DNA from 4 places in the Bradyrhizobium sp. CCGUVB14 genome. Region 2 is predicted to be linked to each of the others. Evidence: predicted binding sites of a transcription regulator. Region 2 holds the regulator's gene; each other region holds the start of a gene.
The links. The regulator PhoB, encoded in region 2, activates phosphate uptake and scavenging genes when phosphate is short. The targets are predictions, from matches to a motif close to TGTCATNNANCTGTCAT.

Region 1: a site for PhoB is predicted at 912-928, ahead of NLM32_RS38285 (YdcH family protein). Genes of this name have one in related genera too.
Region 3: a site for PhoB is predicted at 999-1,015, ahead of NLM32_RS35105 (LTA synthase family protein). Genes of this name have one in related genera too.
Region 4: a site for PhoB is predicted at 870-886, ahead of NLM32_RS21820 (DUF47 domain-containing protein). Genes of this name have one in related genera too.

What each region holds. Positions count from the first base shown of each region.
Region 1 is NZ_JANADS010000001.1:8,185,846-8,188,031, forward strand. Features, by position in the region: gene NLM32_RS38280 (NAD(P)/FAD-dependent oxidoreductase) at 1-532, shown strand, start outside; gene NLM32_RS38285 (YdcH family protein) at 645-827, opposite strand; gene NLM32_RS38290 (YdcH family protein) at 1,155-1,361, shown strand; gene NLM32_RS38295 (hypothetical protein) at 1,513-1,731, shown strand; gene NLM32_RS38300 (hypothetical protein) at 1,754-2,005, shown strand; gene NLM32_RS38305 (GGDEF domain-containing protein) at 2,008-2,186, opposite strand, start outside.
Region 2 is NZ_JANADS010000001.1:9,485,375-9,487,560, forward strand. Features, by position in the region: gene NLM32_RS44420 (GcrA family cell cycle regulator) at 87-599, shown strand; gene phoB (phosphate regulon transcriptional regulator PhoB) at 702-1,409, opposite strand; gene phoU (phosphate signaling complex protein PhoU) at 1,432-2,148, opposite strand; gene pstB (phosphate ABC transporter ATP-binding protein PstB) at 2,160-2,186, opposite strand, start outside.
Region 3 is NZ_JANADS010000001.1:7,521,739-7,523,924, reverse strand. Features, by position in the region: gene NLM32_RS35115 (hypothetical protein) at 1-137, opposite strand, end outside; gene NLM32_RS35110 (TetR/AcrR family transcriptional regulator) at 244-912, shown strand; gene NLM32_RS35105 (LTA synthase family protein) at 1,103-2,186, shown strand, end outside.
Region 4 is NZ_JANADS010000001.1:4,733,916-4,736,101, forward strand. Features, by position in the region: gene NLM32_RS21815 (branched-chain amino acid ABC transporter permease) at 1-772, shown strand, start outside; gene NLM32_RS21820 (DUF47 domain-containing protein) at 929-1,573, shown strand; gene NLM32_RS21825 (inorganic phosphate transporter) at 1,589-2,186, shown strand, end outside.

The DNA.
Region 1 (2,186 bases), 1.3 Mb from region 2:
GATGACGCTGCAATGCGACCTGCTCGTCAACGCCGCCGGGCTTTCGGCGACGACCGTGGCACGCCACATCGACGGCATGCCGATCGACCGGATTCCGCCGGCCTATCTCGCCAAGGGAAACTATTTCAGCTGTAACGCGCGCGCACCGTTCTCGCGCCTGATCTATCCCGTGCCCGAGCCCGGCGGGCTCGGCGTGCATCTCACCCTGGACATGGCGGGACAGGCGCGCTTTGGCCCCGACGTCGAATGGATCGAGACGATCGACTATGAAGTCGATCCGTCGCGTGCCGAGCGCTTCTATCCTGCGATCCGCAAATACTGGCCGACGCTTCCCGACGGCGCGTTGATGCCGAGCTATTCGGGCATCCGCCCGAAGATCGTGCCGCCGGCGGTGGCTACCCAGGATTTCCTGATGCAGGGTCCGCGCGACCATGGTGTCGCGGGTCTGGTCAATCTGTTCGGCATCGAATCGCCGGGACTGACATCGTCGCTCGCGATCGCGGACCACGTCGCAGAGCTCGCAGAAATTTAAGCGGCCGCGCAACGATCATTGCACGGCGCGCACCTAACAGCAGGGACGAGCGCAAACGCTCTCATCCCTGCCTGAAAGGATACGATCAAACTTTACGCTGTTACGGGGGTTACTAGTGAAGCGTGTCGCCGGTTTGCTTCAGACGCTCGATCTGGTCCTTGACCATCAACTTCCGGCGCTTCAACTCAACAATTTGCAGGTCGTCTGTTGAAAGGTGCACGAGAGCTTCGTGCAATTCGTTTTCGAGAACTTTGTGCTTCCGTTCCAATTCAACCAGATGTGCCTGAATTGTCATTCGAAACCTCCTCGGTAGGGGTGACCTTGGATTCGATCCGGACGAAGAAGTGTACACCGGCGATTCGTTCTGTCGATGGATATCCGTCGTCGCAGCGTCATTTTTGAAAATTCATATGTAATGAAGCGTGAGTAAGGAACCACGCGGTGAAAGATCCATGATATCAATGCGCTTGCGCGACACTGCTGCGAATCGTTGAAATATCTTGCGAGAGAGCGGTGCGCGAAGGTCGCAGATCGCTTGCGATCACGCCGCGCAAGGACGATAATTTCCACAGGGCATCCACAGCCTTAATCTCAAGCTAATCGGTTTTCGGCCACCGCAAACATGACCAATGAAGACGAGCGTGAGCTCGAAGCCGAGCTCACCCGGTTGCAGCAGGAACACCGAGATCTCGATGCGGCGATCGATGCACTGCATCAATCGCCCGCCCCCGACCTATTGCGGTTACAGCGGTTGAAGAAACGCAAGCTGTTGTTGCGCGACCGCATCGCCTTCATCGAAGACCAGATCACGCCCGACATCATCGCCTGATCCGCGAGCGGTCGCGGCTTGCGGCCCAAATGAATCCGCTTGACTCAAAAAGAACAAAAGAGGAACATAAATCCCGCCGCCGACGCCCCAGGAAACGCCCAAGAAATCGACCAAGAAAAACCTGCACGCACAACCCGCAAGGACACCGCAGATGTCAGTCCCCGCCCTTCTCGACAACAGCTATTACGAGCAAGCCTGCGATCAGGCGATCGCGATGTGTGACGGCAATCTGCGCAGCACCATCAAGGCGCTGATCATGGCCAACGAATATCTGGAAGCCGAACTGGAAGAGCTGCAGGCCGCGATCTCCGCCGGCTGCATTCCCGAGACCTCGCGCAGCTGGACGCGGGGCAAGAGCGGCGCCGCCTAGTTCTGATCACCGGAGCAACGCCATGTCGGATGTGACCTATTACGTTGCAATGCCTTTCCTGATCGATGCCGACGGATCGCCCGTCGCGGGCGCCGCCGAGGAGTGTCAGAGCTCGACGGCCGCGCTGCGACGCGCCGAGGCCTTGTCGCGCGGTGCCGGCCATATCGGCGCGGTCGCGTTCAGCCGCAGCGGCGATCCCATGACCGGCGAATTCGGCGACGCCACGCTGCTGCGGAGATTCGGCAACGTGCCGGAAGATCTGGCCACGCTGTAGGATCAGTTGCTCACGAGCCTGATCCGCGGCTCGTGCCGCCGGCGGGCCTTGCGCACATACATGGCGGCATCGGCCTCCTCCAGCGCGCGGACGGCATCGGACTGGGCACCGAGCAACGCGACGCCCGCGGAAGCGCCCGCCGTCACGTGCTGGCCGCGAAAGACAAAGGACAATTCGTCGA
Region 2 (2,186 bases):
GGATTCTGGCGGCACGGGTTTTTCGAAGCTTAGGCATTCGTCGTGCCGCCCCAGGATGGCAGGCGCGCGGCGAAGGAAAGGTTACAATGACGGTTTTGACCTGGTCCGACGATCGCGTCGAGCAGTTGAAAAAGCTCTGGGAGGCCGGACTTTCGGCCAGCCAGATCGCCGCTGAGCTTGGGAATGTCACCCGCAACGCCGTGATCGGCAAGGTGCACAGGCTCGGCCTGTCGGGCCGCGCCAAGAGCCCGTCCTCGGCAGCTCCGCGGCCGCGCAAGGCGCGTCCGGCGCAGCACATGATGCGGGTGAGCAGGCCCATCGCGCGTGGCAATACCGCGCTGGCGCAGGCCTTCGAGGTCGAAGTCGAGGCTGAACCGGTCACCTACGACAACGTGGTGCCGATGAGCCAGCGGCTGTCGCTGCTCGAATTGAACGAGGCGACCTGCCACTGGCCGGTCGGCGATCCCTCGAGCCCGGATTTCTTCTTCTGCGGCGGCAAGGCGCTCTCCGGCCTGCCCTACTGCGCCCAGCACTCGCGGGTGGCGTATCAGCCGGCAGCGGATCGGCGGCGCGCGCCGGCGAAGCCGGGCACGCGGTAAGCGCATCCAGTTAACCTCGTCCCGGCACAAGGCCGGGACGACCGGGGAAATAAAAAAGCGCGCCATCCAGCGCGCTTTTTATTTTGTCTGCTTGCAAGAGCCTTAGGCCTGCTCGGCCTTCGCAAACCGGTCATCGAGCGCATAGCCCGCACCGCGCACCGTGCGGATCGGATCCTGCTCGCGACCAAGATTGAGCAGCTTGCGCAGGCGACCGATATGCACGTCGACGGTGCGCTCGTCGATATAGATATCGCGGCCCCAGACGCTGTCGAGCAGCTGCTCGCGCGAGAACACACGACCGGGGTGCTCCAGGAAAAACTCCAGCAGGCGATATTCGGTGGGGCCGAGATCAATCGGCCGGCCCGAGCGCGCCACGCGGCGCTTTTCGCGATCGAGCTCGATGTCACCGAAAGCGAGCACGGTTGCGAGCCGCTCGGGACTTGCGCGCCGCAGCAGACCCTTCACCCGGGCCAGCAGCTCGGGCACCGAGAACGGCTTGACGATGTAGTCGTCGGCGCCGGTCGCAAGGCCCCGCACCCGCTCGCTCTCCTCGCCGCGCGCGGTGAGCATGATGATCGGCAGCTGCTTGGTGTCGGACCGCGTCCGCAGCCGGCGGCACAGCTCGATGCCGGAAAGCCCCGGCAGCATCCAGTCGAGCACGATCAGATCGGGGATGTGCTCCTTGAGGCGGGTGTCGGCGTCGTCGCCGCGCATCACCGTCTCGACGTCATAGCCGTCGCCCTCGAGGTTGTAGCGGAGGAGCTCGGTGAGAGCTTCCTCGTCTTCAACCACCATAATGCGTGCGCCCATTGGGTCGTCGCTCCTTAAGGATTCAAGTATTGGGGACCGTGGTGGCGAAGGTCGTCATGTCGCCCTTCGGTCGCTTGTCGGTGATGGCCTGGCCTTCGATCATGTAGAACACGGTCTCGGCAATGTTGGTGGCGTGGTCGCCGATCCGCTCGATGTTCTTGGCGCAGAACATCAGATGGATGCAGAACGAGATGTTGCGCGGGTCCTCCATCATATAGGTGAGGAGCTCGCGGAACAGCGAGGTGCAGATGGCGTCGACTTCCTCGTCGCCCTTCCACACCGCCATCGCCGCCGGCAGATCGTGCGCGGCATAGGCGTCCAGCACCGACTTGACCTGCTGCTGCACGAGGTCGGTCATGTGCTCGAGGCCGCGGAACAGCTTGAGCGGATGGAAATCCGTCTCCAGCGCCGCGACGCGCTTGCCCATGTTCTTGGCGAGGTCGCCGATGCGTTCGAGATCGGTCGCGACGCGCATGGCGCCGACGATTTCGCGCAGATCCACCGCCATCGGCTGGCGGCGCGCGATCGTGAGCACGGCGCGTTCCTCGATCTTCTTCTGCAGCGCGTCGAGCTCGGCGTCGATGGTGACGACGCGCTGGCCGAGCGCGATATCACGGCGGATCAGCGCGTCGACGGAATCGACGATCATGCGCTCGGCGATGCCGCCCATCTCGGCAACCAGGCGCGTGAGCTCCTGGAGGTCGGTGTCGAAGGCCTTTGCGGTATGTTCAGAACCCATGTCCTGTCTCCTCAGCCGAACCGGCCGGTAATGTAATC
Region 3 (2,186 bases), 2.0 Mb from region 2:
GTGAAACGGATCACCATCCGGACGCCCTCGACCTCGAACTGCCGCATCGAGGCGATCCAGAGGCATAGAGCAATCAGGCACAGCGTGAGGACGGCGAGCAGCCGCCAGCCTTCGAACCAGCTTCGACGTTGCGACATGGTGGTCTCCTCCTTTATGTAATCATCGATTACATTTCGGAGTGACGCGACCGTCAACGATGTAATCTCTGCTTACATTCACGTTCGGGTGATGCTAGAAGGCGCCATGCCCGCCCGTCAGACCACCAAGCCTCGGACCTCCAAACCTCGCGCCCGTCGCCAGACATCCGAAGCCCGGCCCTATCACCACGGCGACCTTCGCCGCGTGCTGATTGATGCTGCGCTGCAACTGGCGGCTGAGGGTGCCGAGGTCTCCGTGCGCGAGGCGGCGCGCCGGGCGGCGGTGTCGCCGGGAGCGCCGTTCCGGCACTTTCCCAACCGCGACGCCCTGATGGCTGCGGTGGCCGAGGAGGCGCAGCGGCGCTTTCGCGTCGAGATCGAGGCTGCACTGGCGGAGGCGCCGTCGGCCGACCCGCTGGTCCGCTTCCGCGCCTTCGGCATCGCCTATGTGCGATGGGCGATGCGTAATCCCGCCCATTTCGAGATCATCTCGACAGGACGCTATTTCGCCCATGGCAGTTCGGCCGAGCTGACGCGCGACAATGCCGAACTGGTCGCGTTGACCGAGCGGATGCTGGCCGAGGCGGCCGCGCACGGCCTGCTGCGGTCGGCGGATCTCAAGCGCATCCTGATCGCCGGCCGTGCCCTGATCTACGGCTTTGCCCGGATGAACCTCGACGGCCATTTTCCGCGCTGGGGCGTGGCGGAAGACGAAATCGAGCGGATGGCGGAGGGGGTGATCGATCTGTTCATCGCCGGGATCGCCAGACCCTAGCGTCGCCTGAGGTGCGGCCTTTCGCCTCCCGCTAACATTAAGCGAAGGTCGGGTGGCGGATCGCGTTGCCTGCCCGTGACCATTCCATTACAGTTTTATGACACGGCGCAGGCTTTCCGGCTGCGCCGAACGCCGCGGGCCGGTCAGACGGCTTGGCATCACCGCGCCGGACCAGAGTTGCGTGTCGTCGATGGCGTCCGCGCCCAATCCAGGCCCTTCCGCCACCACCGCCGTCCTGGCGAGCGTCGCTGCGCTCGGCATCTGGCGGCTGCTCGCGGTGGCCGCGCCGCATTTCGCGGCGCTTGCGCTGATGTACGAGACCGAGACCGATTTCGGCTCGCGGCTGTCCTTCCTGCTCGCCTGGGGCATCCTCAACTGCTTCTGGGTCACGCTGTTGCGCCGGCCGGCGCTGTCGGGCGCGCTGTCTCTGACCATGGTCGTGGTGCTGGTGTTGCTGTCGCGACTCAAGCACGACGTCGTGCAGATGACGGTCAACTTCATCGACCTGATGATGATCGACCGCGACACGGTCGCGTTCCTGTTCACGATCTTCCCGAATCTGCGCTGGTCGGTGATCGGGGCCGGCCTCGTCACGCTGCCGCTGATGTATGCGCTGTGGTGGCTCGATCCATTCCGCATCCGCCGCCTTCCGGCACTCGCCGCGATGCTCGCCTGTCTCGCGGGGTTGGTCGGATATTCCGTCTATCATCCCGACGAAGCCTGGCGCGGCTACTACGACGACGGCTATCTCTCGAAATTCTTCCGCTCCGGCGTCACCGCCGTATCCGATTTCGTGCAGTACGGCTTCATGGAGTCGGACGCCTCGACCAATGAGCGGCTCAACATGCCGCTGGTGGATTCTTGCCATCCGGCCGGCCGGCGGCCGAACATCATCATGATCCATGATGAATCGAGCTTTGACATCCGCGCCGCACAGGGCATCAAGGTGCCGCCGGGATACGGCAGTCACTTCAAGTCCTGGGACGGCAAGGAGCGTACCTTCCTGGCCGAAAGCAATGGCGGGCCGAGCTGGTTCACCGAGTATAACGTGCTTGCCGGTCTCTCCTCGCGCTCGTTCGGCCGCTTTGCCTATTTCGTGACGCGCATCGCCTCGGGTCGCGTCGAGCGCGGCCTGCCGCTGGCGCTGCGCCGCTGCGGCTACGACACCATGTCGCTCTATCCCGCCTATGGCGGCTTCATGGGCGCGCGCAGCTTCCAGCTGACGACCGGCGTCGAGCGCTTCCTGGACTCCAGGGATCTCGGCGCGAAGGATG
Region 4 (2,186 bases), 4.8 Mb from region 2:
GTCGTTTGGCCATGCGATGTTCATGGGCACCGCGGGCTATTGCAGCGCGCACGCGCTGAAAGTATGGGCGCTGCCGCCTGAACTCGGCATCCTCGTCGGCATAGCCGCCGCGTTCGGGCTGTCGCTCATCACCGGCTACATCTCGATCCGCCGCCAGGGCATCTATTTCTCGATGATCACGCTGGCGCTGTCGCAGTTGCTGTACTTCATCTATCTGCAGGCGCCGTTCACCCATGGCGAGGACGGCATCCAGGGCATTCCGCAGGGGCACATGTTCGGTGTGCTCGATCTGTCGAAGCCGACCGTGCTCTACTACGTCGTGCTGGTCGGCTTCCTCGCGGGCTTCCTGCTGATCTATCGCATCATCAACTCGCCGTTCGGCGAGGTCCTGAAGTCGATCCGTGAGAACGAGCCGCGCGCCATCTCGCTCGGCTACAGGACCGATCAGTACAAGTTCCTGGCGTTTGTCCTGTCGGGGACGCTGGCGGGCTTTGCCGGCGCGCTGAAAGTGTTCGTGGCGCAGAATGCCTCGCTCACCGACGTGCACTGGTCGATGTCGGGCGAAGTCGTGCTGATGACGCTGGTTGGCGGTCTCGGTACCGTCTTCGGTCCCGTTGTCGGCGCCTTCGCGATCATCGCCATGCAGCAATATCTGGCCGGATTCGGCCAGTGGGTGACGGTGATCCAGGGCTCGATCTTCGTGATCTGCGTGCTCACCTTCCGCCGTGGTGTCGTCGGCGAATTTGCCCATTACTTCCGGCGGTCGCTCTAAATCATTGATATCGCACCAATTCCGTTGGTGCGTAAATCCGGTGGATGATCCGGCTCCGCGGGCGTGAGATGACACGCGCGCGGAACGAAAATGGTCTATGACAGTTTTGTGACGATCCGTTCGGGTCGGGCCATGTCCAGCCGGTAGACTATACCCATGATGCGATGGTTTCGTGCTTTCCTGCCCAAGGAAGAACGGTTCTTTGACCTGTTCGACCGCCACGCCCAAACCGTGATCCAGGGCGCGATCGCGCTTCAGGGCGTGTTGAACGGCGGCGAGGAGACGCCGGTCTACTGTCAGCGTGTCAACCAGTTCGAGAACGATGCCGACAACATCACCCGTGAGGTGCTGACGGCGGTGCGCCGCACGTTCATCACGCCGTTCGACCGCGGCGACATCAAGAACCTCATTACCTCGATGGACGATGCCATCGACCAGATGCAGCAGACCGCCAAAGCCGTGATGCTGTTCGAGGTCCGCACCTTCGAGCCGCCCATGCGCGAGATCGGTGCACTCCTGATCGAGTGCGCCAATCTGGTCGGACGTGCGCTGCCGCTGATGCAGTCGATCGGGCCCAACGTCGCGATGCTGACCGCGATCACCGAAGAGCTGACCAAGCTCGAAGGCCGCGTCGACGACCTCCATGACATCGGGCTGAAGGAGCTGTTCCTCAAGCACCGCGACGGCAGCGCGATGGACTTCATCGTCGGCGTCGAAATCTACGACCACCTCGAAAAGGTGGCCGATCGCTTCGACGACGTCGCGAACGAGATCAACAGCATCGTCATCGAGCAAGTTTAGGGCAGGGGCCGCGCCGTGGATGCTGCGTTGGGTCTTCCCGTCCTGGTCGGATTGATTGCCGTCGCGCTGCTGTTCGACTTCCTGAACGGCCTGCACGATGCCGCCAACTCGATCGCGACCATCGTTTCGACCCGCGTTCTGCGGCCGCAATTCGCGGTGTTCTGGGCTGCGTTCTTCAATTTCGTCGCCTTCATGGTGTTCGGCCTGCACGTCGCGCAGACCATCGGCACCGGTATCATCGACCCCGCAATTGTCGATGCCCAGGTGATCTTTGCAGCGCTTGTCGGCGCCATCGTCTGGAATCTCGTGACCTGGGCGCTCGGCATCCCGTCTTCCTCGTCGCATGCGCTGATCGGCGGGCTCGTCGGCGGCGGCATGGCCAAGGCCGGAATCTCGGCGGCGGTCTGGAGCGGGCTGACCAAGGCGGTCCTGGCGATCGTGCTGTCGCCGCTGGTCGGCTTCCTGCTCGCGATGATGCTGGTTGCGGTCGTATCCTGGCTCTCGGTGCGCTCGACGCCGTTCGCGGTCGACCGCGCCTTCCGCATCCTGCAATTCGCCTCCGCCTCGCTCTATTCGCTCGGGCACGGCGGCAATGATGCGCAGAAGACGATGG